Regions from separate parts of the Psychrobacillus sp. FSL K6-2843 genome, predicted to be linked through region 1. Evidence: riboswitches for the same ligand, from Rfam matches in the RefSeq annotation. Region 1 holds a riboswitch; each other region holds the start of a gene.
The links. Region 1 has a riboswitch for S-adenosylmethionine ahead of metK (methionine adenosyltransferase). Riboswitches for the same ligand answer to the same signal wherever they lie in the genome.
Positions count from the first base shown of each region.

Region 2: it holds a riboswitch for S-adenosylmethionine, as region 1 does, so the genes downstream of both, MKY94_RS09345 (MetQ/NlpA family ABC transporter substrate-binding protein) here and metK (methionine adenosyltransferase) in region 1, are expected to answer to the same signal.
Region 3: it holds a riboswitch for S-adenosylmethionine, as region 1 does, so the genes downstream of both, MKY94_RS01040 (aminotransferase class I/II-fold pyridoxal phosphate-dependent enzyme) here and metK (methionine adenosyltransferase) in region 1, are expected to answer to the same signal.

Region 1 covers NZ_CP152021.1:2,830,589-2,835,049, forward strand. Annotated here, with positions in the region: gene MKY94_RS14245 (alpha/beta hydrolase) at 1-152, opposite strand, end outside; gene MKY94_RS14250 (gamma carbonic anhydrase family protein) at 263-778, shown strand; gene metK (methionine adenosyltransferase) at 1,026-2,222, opposite strand; SAM riboswitch class I at 2,413-2,529, opposite strand; gene pckA (phosphoenolpyruvate carboxykinase (ATP)) at 2,748-4,334, shown strand.
Region 2 covers NZ_CP152021.1:1,871,706-1,876,166, reverse strand. Annotated here, with positions in the region: gene MKY94_RS09360 (carbon-nitrogen family hydrolase) at 1-540, opposite strand, end outside; gene MKY94_RS09355 (pyridoxal phosphate-dependent aminotransferase) at 626-1,789, shown strand; gene MKY94_RS09350 (PPC domain-containing DNA-binding protein) at 2,206-2,709, opposite strand; SAM riboswitch class I at 2,861-2,973, shown strand; gene MKY94_RS09345 (MetQ/NlpA family ABC transporter substrate-binding protein) at 3,068-3,886, shown strand; gene MKY94_RS09340 (ATP-binding cassette domain-containing protein) at 3,944-4,461, shown strand, end outside.
Region 3 covers NZ_CP152021.1:196,471-200,931, forward strand. Annotated here, with positions in the region: gene MKY94_RS01025 (DUF2087 domain-containing protein) at 1-405, shown strand, start outside; gene MKY94_RS01030 (YdcF family protein) at 563-1,150, opposite strand; gene MKY94_RS01035 (glycerol-3-phosphate acyltransferase) at 1,164-1,805, opposite strand; SAM riboswitch class I at 1,951-2,066, shown strand; gene MKY94_RS01040 (aminotransferase class I/II-fold pyridoxal phosphate-dependent enzyme) at 2,187-3,479, shown strand; gene MKY94_RS01045 (homoserine dehydrogenase) at 3,603-4,461, shown strand, end outside.

The DNA.
Region 1 (4,461 bases):
TCCCCGTGACCTGGCAAATCTCCCATCACTATATGGCAATTTGAGCTTCGCAATTTTTCGATTAGCCAAGCATAACGTCTGTGATGCTCATAGGCACTATGAACAATAATTACAACCGCTTTAGCCTTTTCATCTGACTCCCACTTCCACATGTTCAACATACCTCATTTCTGTAACACTCTCTACGTCCTATTTATTTCTTTCTTTCGATTTGTTTGATAGGATTAATTATACTCTAGAAAAACAAAGGAGCGTGTCTATTTTGATTTATCCATACAAAGATAAGAAACCTTCGATTGATGCATCTGCCTATATTGCTGATTATGTCACAATCACAGGTGATGTTACAATCGGTCCAGAGACTACAATTTGGTTTAATACGGTAATAAGAGGGGACGTTGCCCCTACTATAATAGGAAGCAGAGTTAGTATTCAAGATTTAAGTTGCCTTCATCAAAGCCCAAATAATCCACTCATAATTGAAGATGAGGTAACTGTTGGCCATCAGGTTACATTACATAGCTGTACTATACGTAAAGGCGCATTAATAGGCATGGGGTCCATTATTTTAGATGGTGCAGAAATAGGCGAAGGAGCATTTATTGGAGCTGGTAGTCTTGTCCCTCAAGGGAAAAAAATCCCGCCTAATACTTTAGCATTCGGTAGTCCAGCTAAGATTATACGTGAATTGAATGACGAAGATAAAAAAGATGTCCAACGAATTATTCATGAATATGCTGAAAAAGGACAGTACTATAAATCCATCAAACCCTTATAGAAAGATCGAATTTAAAATAGAATAAATTAGAATTAAGAAACACCTAATTTTAAAATTTTTATAAATTTGACTCCGGTTATTTTTATACAATAATCCATTAAGAGTAAATAGATCCATTTATTTGGTCAGCCTATTTACCGTTAAGCTGTATAATTGTTTGAAAAAAACAAAAGGTATTAAGAGGCTAGCCTCTTAATACCTTCTTTCTTTAGGCGAGGCATTCCAATAGAAGGAAGTCTCTGAATTCTTAAATACCCGCTTTTTGCTTTAATTGCTCTGCCTTGTCGGTTTTTTCCCATGGAGCATCGATGTCAGTACGTCCGAAATGTCCGTAAGCTGCCGTTTGCTTGTAAATTGGGCGACGAAGGTCTAGCATTTTAATAATTCCAGCTGGACGAAGGTCAAATAGATCACGGATATATGATACTAAATCCGCCTCTGCTACTTTTCCTGTACCAAATGTATCGATTGCGATAGAAACTGGTTGTGCTACACCGATTGCATACGCTAGTTGTACCTCACAGCGATCTGCAAGACCAGCAGCAACAATATTTTTTGCTACATAACGAGCGGCATAAGCTGCAGAACGGTCTACTTTTGTTGGATCTTTTCCAGAGAAAGCTCCTCCTCCATGGCGAGCATAACCTCCGTATGTATCAACAATAATTTTACGTCCAGTTAGTCCAGCATCACCTTGAGGACCACCAATAACAAAGCGTCCCGTCGGGTTAATAAAGTATTTCGTTTCCTCTGTTATTAAATCAGTAGGTACTACCGGTTTTATAACATGCTCTTTTAAATCTCTTTGGATTTGTTCTAAAGTTATTTCTGGGTGATGTTGTGTAGAAATAACAATCGTATCAATATGAACAGGGTTGTTATTTTCATCATATTCAACTGTTACCTGTGTTTTACCGTCTGGTCGTAAGTAGTCTAAAGTTTCATCCTTCCGAACCTGTGCTAAGCGACGGGCAAGTTTGTGAGCTAGACTGATCGGTAATGGCATAAGCTCTGGAGTTTCATTACATGCGTAACCAAACATTAACCCTTGGTCTCCTGCTCCAATAGCCTCGATATCTGAATCAGTCATCGCACCTTCTCTAGCCTCTAGCGCTTGGTCTACACCCATAGCAATATCAGCGGATTGCTCATCAATCGCAGTTAAAACTGCTGAAGTTTCAGAGTCAAAGCCGTATTTAGCACGTGTATAACCAATTTCTTGGATAGTCGAACGTACAACTTTAGGTATGTCTACATATGTAGAAGTTGTTATTTCTCCTGCAACTAACACTAAACCTGTAGTAACGGTTGTTTCACAAGCAACTCGTGCATTAGGGTCTTCCGTTAAAATTGCATCTAATATAGCATCAGAAATTTGGTCACAAATTTTATCTGGATGCCCTTCTGTTACTGACTCCGATGTAAATAATCGACGTTGTGTCAAAAGATTCCCTCCTATATCCTGCGAGATTTCTCTCAGGAATTGATACGGTACTCATTCCCATGTCAAGCCAATAGTAAACTTGAAGCTGCTTCGGACTTGGCACACAAGGATTTAGGGCGATGTAAAATAAAAAAACCTTTCACTCACGTAATTACATGAGGAAAGGGATTAATATCATAAACACCTTTCACTCTTATCAATCAAGGAATTTCACCTTGTCTCAGGTTGGGCACCTTTGTAATGATTTTTCAATTACAGGTTGCCGGGTTTCACAGGGCCTGACCCCTCCACCAGCTCGGAATAAGAGTATCCGTTCAATTCACCATCATACGTAAAAATTAGTTATAAGTCAACCGATTAAATGTAATTTTTTCTCAAAAACAAAAATTATTCCAATAATGGGCTTCTATTAGTGTAGACTATTTAGTGTAATGTGTTATACTATTTCACATATCAATGAAAAATCCTCTTTATGTTGACTATTTACATGAAGAGATAAAAATTAAAAAAGGATGGTAATACTAAATGAATTCAATCGATACTGTGAGCGAACTGAACGAATTGTTAGCTGGTAACAACATTAGCCTTCAATTATCAGTACCACAATTGGTGGAAAAAGCTACTTCTAGAGGAGAAGCAGTACTAACTTCAACTGGAGCTGTTAAAGCAGAGACAGGCAAATATACAGGACGTTCTCCACAAGACAAGTATATTGTTGATGAACCTATCTCAAAAGACAAAATCGATTGGGGCTCTGTAAACCAACCTATCTCATCTTCTCATTTTGAAGCACTATATACAAAAGTTATGAACTATTTAAAAGAACAAAATGAACTATTTGTATTCAAAGGATTTGCTGGTGCTGATAAGGATTCGCGTCTAAGCATTCAAGTAATAAACGAGTATGCTTGGCATAACCTTTTTGCTCACCAACTATTTATCCGTCCTTCTGAAGAAGAGTTAGTAGCTCATAAAGCAGACTTTACTGTAATCAGCGCACCAAACTTCAAAGCAGATCCTGCTATTGATGGAACAAATTCAGAGACTTTTATCATTGTTTCTATGGAAAAACGTATTGTTTTAATTGGTGGAACAGAATACGCAGGAGAAATGAAAAAATCTATCTTCTCTATTATGAACTATTTATTGCCAGAACAAAATATTTTGCCTATGCACTGCTCTGCTAACGTTGGAGAAAAAGGCGATGTAACGTTATTCTTCGGCCTTTCAGGTACAGGTAAAACTACATTATCTGCTGATGCTGGAAGAAAGCTAATCGGTGATGATGAACATGGTTGGTCAGATAATGGTGTATTTAATATTGAAGGTGGCTGCTACGCAAAATGTATCGACCTAACAAGAGAAAATGAACCACAAATCTTTGACGCTATTAAATTTGGTACTGTTTTAGAAAACGTTGTTGTTGACCATACAACACGAGTTGCAGATTATGCAGATAACTCTTTAACAGAAAATACACGTGCAGCTTACCCAATTCAATATATCGATAATATTGTAGATCCATCTGTAGCGGGTCATCCAAATACAATCATCTTCTTAACTGCAGATGCATTTGGCGTGCTACCTCCTATCAGCAAACTTACTAAAGAGCAAGCAATGTATCACTTCTTAAGTGGGTTTACGTCTAAATTAGCTGGTACAGAACGTGGAGTTACTTCTCCTCAGCCTGCATTCTCAACATGCTTCGGGTCTCCATTCCTTCCATTGCATGCAACAGTTTATGCAGAAATGCTTGGTAAGAAAATTGACGAGCATGGAGCACAAGTATTTCTAGTGAACACTGGCTGGACTGGTGGAGAATATGGCGTAGGAAGTCGTATGAAGCTTTCTTACACTCGTACAATGGTCCGTGCAGCGATTGAAGGGAAATTAAACGAAGTGGAAACAACAAAAGATGCAGTATTCGGTTTAGATATTCCTACAAGCATCGATGGAGTTCCTTCTGAGGTATTAGTTCCTCGTAACGCATGGGCAGACAAAACTGCTTATGATAAAAAAGCTGCTGAGCTTGCTCAATCTTTCCATGAGAACTTCAAAAAGTTTGGTACCGTATCAGAAGAGATATCTCTTAAAGGCGGTCCAACTGCTTAATCTATATACTTTAAATGGCCGTGAAACTTTTCACGGCCATTTTTTTGTTTATTTGCTTAGTGATAATAATAGCTAAGTCGCTTTATTTGTGCAGACAAGCAATTATTGAAGCAAGGATATATTTCCT
Region 2 (4,461 bases), 960 kb from region 1:
TATTTTCCAATGGTCTATACGTGCTGAGGGCCATTGAGCAGGAACAAAAATTATTTTGGCACCATTCAATGAGTGAGCACGAAACCATTCCGGAAAGCGTAAATCATAACAAATAACGCCTCCCATCGTCACTTCATCCAACATAAAAATATTCTTACTGTCTCCAGCTTTTAAATATAAATGCTCATCCATTAGCTTAAATAAATGGGCCTTGTCGTACTCAGCGATTAGCTCTCCCGAATGGTTTACGATATACATGGTATTGTAAAAGGAGTTCTTTTTTTTCGTCGAAACCGAGCCACCCACTATATGTATATGTAATTCTTTCGCAAGTTTAACTAGAAATTCCTTCGTCTTTACCCCTTTATCATCTGCTATATCTTCTAATCTCGTTAAATCATATCCCGTGTTCCACATCTCCGGCAAAACTATAAGATTTGCTCCTTGTATAGCTGCTTCTCTAATTTTCTTTTCTACTCTTTTAAAATTTTCTTTTGGATTACCAAACGCTATATCTAACTGAACACAAGCTATTTTCATTTCGCCACCACCTATAGACATAATACTAAAAAGATTATAAGATTTGACTAATATATGCAACTATTTAGAAAAAGAGGTATTGTCCATGGAATTTTCTGATCGTTTAAAAAATCTCCCTCCCCAATTTTTTGCAACATTAGTACAAAAAGTAGCGAAGGCTGTGGCAGAAGGTAGGGATGTTATCAATCTCGGACAAGGAAACCCTGACCAGCCGACACCTGACCATATTGTACAAGCGCTATCGACAGCAGCACAAAGTCCGCTTTCTCATAAATATTCTCCCTTTAGAGGTATAAACGAGCTAAAGCAAGCGGCCGTAGATTTTTATTCTCGAGAGTATGACGTTAATATAGATCCTAATAAAGAGGTAGCCGTACTTTTTGGTACTAAAATAGGTTTAGTAGAGCTACCTTTAGCTATGATGAATGAGAAGGAATTAATGCTCCTTCCTGACCCTGGTTATCCAGATTATCTCTCTGGAGTAGGACTAGCAAATGTGCAATTTGATACTATGCCACTGTTAGAAGAAAATGCGTTTCTACCCGATTACAAGCAGCTTACCCCGGACCAAAAAGAGGCAGCGAGACTAATGTATTTGAATTATCCTAATAATCCTACGGGAGCCTCTGCTACTTTAGAGTTTTTCCAAGAAACTGTTGAGTTAGCAAAGGAAAATGATATAGCCATTGTCCATGATTTTGCTTACGGAGGCATCGGCTTTGATGGGAAAAAACCTATTAGTTTCTTACAAGCAAAAGGTGCTAAAGAAGTCGGAATTGAAATGTATACGCTATCCAAAACCTATAATATGGCAGGCTGGCGCGTAGGGTTTGCCTTAGGTAATTCTAAAATGATTGAGGCTATCAATATTATACAAGACCATCTTTTTGTCAGCCTCTTTCCTGCTATTCAATCTGCAGCAGCAGAAGCACTAAATGGGTCTCAGGAATGTGTGGAAGAATTAGTGGCACTCTATGAAAAAAGAAGAAATACTTTCATAGAGGCTTGTCGCAAAATTGGTTGGAATGTGAAAGCTCCTGAAGGCTCATTCTTTGCATGGCTTCCTGTACCAAATGGCTATACTAGTGAACAATTTGCTGACATACTTCTAGAAAAAGCAGATGTTGCTGTCGCTGCTGGCAATGGATTTGGTAAACACGGGGAAGGTTATGTACGCATCGGACTTTTAGTTGATGAGGATCGCCTGATTGAGGCTGTTGACCGTATAGAAAAGCTAGAACTTTTTTAAGAATTAGTTACTGTTATCATCTAAAAGATGTTTAAGTGAAGTTAAAAGACACTAATTTCTATGAAAATAATTGATAAATTGTCTTTATAACCGCATAAAAATTTTTATGACCGGATAGCGCGATTTTATGACCGGATAAAAATTTTTATGACCGGATAGCAACGTTTTATGACCGGATAATTTTTTTTATGACCGTTCAATAAAAAACAAGCTTAATCCTCTGGAGGTATCTTACATGAAAAAATTTATAGGACTATTTATACTTGGTATTTTAGTTTATTTTCTCATCACAATATTAATTAGTGTGTTTAAGTGAAATAGCCAACAAAATAAAAAAAGACTACAAAAGTAGTCTTTTTTTATGTCATATTCTATTGTTTATTTGAATTCTTTTATATGTTAACCTACTACACTTTCTATTCCTCTATTGTCCTGGGGAACTTGCTCCCTTGCTCAATCGGATAAAACTGAATTGCACCAGTCTCTTCATCATGTTTCCGATGGAATTCCATCCCTTTTACTTCGGCTAAGACTAGGTCAACCGTAATTACAGGATTCTCACCTTTGATGAAGTGACCTCCAAAAACAGCACCATATTGATCACACATTGATCCGTGAAAATGTGTGGCATATTTTCCTTCTTGCTGACATATAACTCCTGTACCATGTAAAAATTCTATAGGTCCTTCTTTTACGATCATTTCATTATAGGCTACACCTATTTTCGAGGAATCAGCTGGAATTAAATAGACAAAGCCACATTTTTGAAAGCTTCCAAAGCAGCTAACGACAGTGGCAGAAGTAATTTGATTGGCTTCACATATTGCTTCTATCCCTTCTATCAAATCTGTTCCATATTTTAATCTAGCACCAACTATTCTCTCAAAATCACCTACTGCAAAATTTGCTCTTATTGTCATGTCGATTCCTCCAATTGCATAATTATTTATTATCTTATAATTTTAATCTTTTCTAAAAAATTTTACTATTAAAAAATAGCTCTTGACTTTGTTAGTTTAGTATAGTAAATTTTCATTTATAGAATAAACGAAAAACTTAATAGCTTATTATCTCTTATCAAGAGTAGCTGAGGGACTGGCCCGTTGAAGCTCGGCAACCATCTATACCAAAAGTATAGAAAGGTGCTAAATCCTGCAAAACATTTTTGTTTTGGAAGATAAGAGAGGACAATGCATTTTTGTGTGCCTCTCTTTCTTTTTGAAAGAGAGGCTTTTATATTTATTCGAATTCTTTAATAATTATTAAGGAGGAATTTTAATGAAAAAGGTTGGTTTAGTATTATCAGGAGTTCTATTAACGGGGTTGCTTGCGGCTTGTGGTGATGAATCTAAAGGTGACAAAGCCTTAGATGAAAATAAATTAGTCATAGGTGTAACTGCTGGTCCTCACGAACAAATAGCTGAGGTTGCAGCAGAAGTTGCAGCAAAAGATGGACTAGAAATAGAAATTAAAGCTTTTTCTGATTACATACTTCCAAACACAGCACTTTCTGAAGGTAACCTAGACGCAAATAGCTATCAACATGAGCCTTTTCTTGATGCTTTCAACGAAGACCATGGTACTGAGCTAGTACCAGTTGGTAAAACTATTTTAAACCCAATGGGTATTTACTCTGAAAAATTTAAATCGTTCGAAGATTTACCAGAAGGTGCCACATTTGGATTACCAAACGACCCAACTAACGGTTCACGCGCATTATATATACTAGAGGAAAATGGCTTTATTAAAATTAAAGAAGATAAAAAAGAAAATGCTTCTATTTATGATATCGAAGAAAACCCTAAGAATATTGAATTTATCGAATTAGAGGCTGCTCAAATACCGAAACAGCTTAGCGAGGTAGATGCTGCAGCAATCAATACAAATTTTGCTTTGGCTGCTGGCATTAACCCGAAGGAAGACTCAATTCTTTTAGAGTCATCTAACTCTCCATATGTGAACTATATCGTTGTCCGCGCGGAAAACGAAGATGATCCAACCGTTCAAAAGTTTGTAAAAGCTTATCAATCAGAGGAAGTCAGAACATTTATCGAAGAAGAGTTTCAAGGTTCTGTGTTAGCAAGCTGGGATGAGTAGAAATAACAAAAACGTTGCCGCAACCGGTAACGTTTTCTTTAGAAAGGAAGATTTAACATGATAGTTTTAGAGAATATTACAAAGGAATTCATCAGCAAAAGCAACACAGTAAAGGCTGTCAGTAACGTAAGTCTTCATGTAAGAAAAGGTGAAATTCACGGAGTTATCGGCTATAGCGGAGCAGGGAAAAGCACACTTATCAGATGTGTTAACCTGCTCGAAAAGCCAACAAAAGGCAAAGTATACATTAATGGCGAAGAAATAACCCCCCTTCCCCTTCCTCAACTTCGAAAAGTCAGAAACAAAATAGGCATGATTTTTCAAGGATTTAACCTTTTAAAAACTGCCACTGTTTACGACAATATCGCTATACCTTTAAAGCTGCTTGGCTACGACAAGAACGAAGTTAAAAAAAGAGTGGAAAAATATTTAGAAATAGTAGGCTTAACCGATAAGCATAAAAGCTATCCAAACCAGCTTTCTGGCGGCCAAAAGCAACGTGTAGCTATTGCAAGAGCTCTCTCCCAGGAACCAGAAGTATTATTAAGTGATGAAGCAACAAGTGCTCTGGATCC
Region 3 (4,461 bases), 1.5 Mb from region 1:
CTAAAGGAAAAGGAAAGACAGGCGAAAATATTTTTAACAATGATGGAACTGTTGAAGGAAAGAGATAATCATGCTCCTGCATTCCTGCCTGTTCACAAGAATGCAACCATGGTGGATGATCGCTACAATATCACGGAAGAAGAACAAGCTGAACTCGAAAGCAAATTTTTTCCCGAGGGGATTAACGGACCAATGCTAAAATTTCCAAAAAAGGAAAAACAAAAGCTTTCAACACTTAGAGTTATTATTCAACGTTTTGAACAAGAGAAAAATTACACTGAAAAAGAAATAAATACGATTTTAAAAAATGTCTATGAGGATTATGTGACGTTAAGACGTTATTTAATCGAATATGGGTTTTTAGATAGAAAAGATGATGGCAGCACTTATTGGGTAAAGGATTAACGATGAATTAAAAAGAGCCTCAAGTAAATTCTGCAAGAGCTTATAGTGGATAGAAAGATAGAGAGGAGAATCGATGCAACAAAGGGAGCTTGAGTAAAGAAGTCAATTCGTTCTTTTAGCTGGGGAGAGATTATAATTTTTGCATCTCTCCCTTTTATTATTTTCCAGATACAAAGGTTTTGAGCAAGGCAGCCCTTTCACGTAATCGCAATTTTGCCTCTGAAATTTGTGGTGTCTTAGCAGCAACCACATCTGCATTCCATCCTATTCCTTCTGCAATAATCTTTGCCCGTTGTAGATGAAAATCGCTCGTAATAATTGTGACAGAGGTAACGCTATCGGGTAGAAGCTGTTGGGAGAACAGAAGGTTTTCATACGTAGAAGTGGATTGATCTTCTACGATTATTCGACTCTCGGGGATTCCATTCTCCATGAGATATTCCTTCATAACCGCTGCTTCCTCTATATCCTCGTCCGGTCCTTGTCCTCCAGTCACAACGAGCTTTACATTATGATATGTGTTTGCATATTCTAGTGCGGCCTCTAGACGATATCGTAGTGCAAGAGAAGGGATCTGGCCTTGTTTAACCTTGGCCCCTAATACAATTGCGTATTCATTGGAGCCGTTTGCCTTAGGTTTTAACCCATCCTCTAGCCATTTGCTTGTAAGCATCCACATACCGAATCCACTAGTTGCCATTATTATTAAAGGAACTAGCACAATCCACCTCTTTTTTTTGCTCATTTAACCACTCCTTTTACAGTGATGGCTTTTTTTTCTTCATAACAGAGGAAATCTTTACTTCTTCTTTTCGAATTAACCGCTGAACATTCTCTATATGTAAGAACGATGCCATTAGAAATAGAAATCCTGCAACTATGATTGGGCCTATTCCATCTGCGGTCCATATAGAGGCTCCTATAAAGATAAGGTAGAAAAAGAATACACCTATCAATAAATAATCAGTCAAAAGTGTGATGCAGATTAACAATAATAGTCCTGCTAATCCAACCGGCCAATGTAACGCTAGCAGTACTCCAATGATGGAAGCTGTGCCTTTACCGCCTTTAAATTTCGTGTAAATAGGAAAGTTATGCCCTAAGATTACAGCAGCACCAGCTATATACAGCAAAAAATCAAGCTCAGAGGTACTAAGTGAGGTCAGCTGCGGAGCAATTAATCTTGCCCCAATAATCATAATTGCGCCTTTTAAAATATCTATGGCTCCTACTAAAACGCCATACTTCCATCCAAGCACTATGGTGGCGTTGGAAGCTCCTGAATTATTTAAGCCTTCTTTTTTTATATTAACACCACTCATCCATTGGGCTAATTTTGATCCATGAATCGAACCAACTAAGTAGCCTATTAAAAGAATGCTAACACTCCAAATAATCATTCTATGACACCCCCAAAAATAATATTCTATCTATTATATTAAACGATTATAAAATGATGAAGTTTCAGAATTTTATATAAAATAACTTGACTTATAAATAACGGAGGATTTATACTGTGTAACAAGATGGAACACTAATCTAATACTCTTATCAAGAGTGGCGGAGGGAATAGGCCCTACGATGCCCGGCAACCACCAAGTTCTTTTACTTGGAAAGGTGCTAAATCCTACAAATTCTTTTATGAATTTGGAAGATAAGAGGAGGAACATGTCAATTTGACCCCTCTTCTTAAGTGAAGAGGGGTTTTTACATTGGCAGTTCTATAATCCTCTCCCGCCTCCAAGCATCCATCTAATCTACTAATAACGGAGGAATTCAAAATGACAAATCTTCAAAAAGAAACACTTCTATTGCATGGTGGACAACAACCGGATCCAGTCACAGGATCAAGAGCGGTACCGATTCACAAAACAACCTCATATGTATTTCAAAACACTGAGCATGCTCAAAATCTATTTGCATTAAAAGAGACTGGTAACATCTATTCCCGAATAACAAACCCAACAGTTGATGTTTTTGAGCAAAGAATTGCATTACTTGAAGGAGGTACTGCCGCAGTGGCCCTTTCATCAGGGATGGCAGCCATTGCATTTTCTATTTTAAATATTGCAGGCGCTGGAGATGAAATTATCGCAGCTGAAAACTTATATGGAGGGACCTTTAATCTTTTTGCTCATACACTTCCTCGCTATGGAATTACTGTAAAGTTTATAGATTCAACGGATCCTGAGAATTTCAGATCAGCAGTTACTGAGAAGACAAAAGGTTTTTTTGCTGAAATTATTGGAAATCCAAGCTTAAATGTACTGGATGTGGAGCAGGTAGCTACCATTGCGAACGAAGTGGGGGTTCCATTACTAGTAGATAATACTTTCGCTACTCCGTTTGGTTCAAATCCAATTGAGCATGGCGCTCATATTGTTATCCATTCGGCGACAAAATGGATTGGAGGTCACGGTACAACAATTGGTGGAGTAGTAGTTGATGGAGGTAACTTCAACTGGAATTCTGAAAAATTCCCGGGCTTTACAGAGCCAGACGTAACCTATCATGGTTTGCGCTACGGAATCGATGTTCCAGGCGTGGCATTTGCTATAAAGCTAAGAGTCCAGTTGCTACGTGATTTTGGCCCTTCTCTAAGCCCAGAAGCAGCTTTCTCCTTTCTTCAAGGATTAGAAACACTTCACTTACGAGTGCCAAGACATAACGAAAATGCCCAGAAAATTGCGGAGTACTTAAATGACAATGAGGAAGTTTCATGGGTTAACTATTTAGGGCTTGAAAGCCATCCTACACATGAACTTGCTAAAAAGTATTTAAAGAATGGATACGGTTCTATTTTGACATTTGGAGCAAAGGGAGGTAGAGAAGCAGGTAGACATATTATCGATAATATAGAGATTTGGTCACATGTAGCAAATGTGGGAGACGCAAAATCTCTAATTATTCATCCAGCTTCCACTACTCACCAACAACTTACACCGGAGGATTTAGTAAAAACAGGGGTTACAGAGGATCTAATTCGCTTGTCTGTAGGCTTGGAGGCAGTAGAAGATTTACAAGAAGCACTTGGAAAAGTACTTTTAGAGAAAACAAATGTCCTCTCTATATAGAATTTTGTTGTTAACTGAGTGGAAATAGTCTACAATATGTAAAATAGTCAATTAGTTAATTGAAATTTTATTCAAGTACGATTATTTAAATTCAATTGTACAGATTCATTTGGAGGAGACAGCATGGCAAAAATAAAAGCAGCAATCTTAGGATTTGGAACAGTCGGCCAAGGGATTTATCACATTGTGAATGAAAAACGAGAAGACTTAAAAAAGTCATTAGGATTGGACATCGAAATTTGTGCGATTCTCATTAATAATTTAGCTAAAGAAAGACCCGAGACCCCAGGCGTATTAGTGACAGATGACTTTGAGGATATTGAAAATATTCCTGGGCTTCAAGTAGTTTTTGAAGCAATAGTTAACGAAGAGCCGGCTTATAGCTATTTATGTAGAGCGATAGACAAGGGCTGTCACGTCATTACAGCAAATAAGGTCATGTTCTCAAAATATAGTATCCCATTGCAGGAACGCGCAAAGTCACGAGGAGTTTTTGTAGGGTATGAGGCGACCACTGCAGGTGGAGTCCCAATTATTAAGACATTAAAAAATCTACTTCAAGTAAACTCAGTAAAAAAGATTCAAGGTATTTTAAACGGAACGTCCAATTATATTTTGACACAAATGCGTTTAGAAGAATCTCCATTTGAAGATGCGTTAAAAGAAGCACAGTTATTAGGGTATGCGGAGGCAGATCCTTACAATGATATCTCTGGTCAGGATGCATTTCGCAAATTAATGATTTTAAGTGCATTAGCGTTTGGAAAACAGCCTGATTGGAACGAGGTACGTGTAGTAGGAATCGATGAAATTACATTAGAGGATGTGCGTAAAGCGAAGGATACCGGGCTCCGTTACCGCCATGTGGCAGAAATCGAACAGGATGAAAACGGAGAGCTTTATGCTTCAGTAGGACCTCAATTAGTGGGACCAGATCATCCGTTATATGCTATTGAAGGTGTAAATAATGCTGTATCCTTAG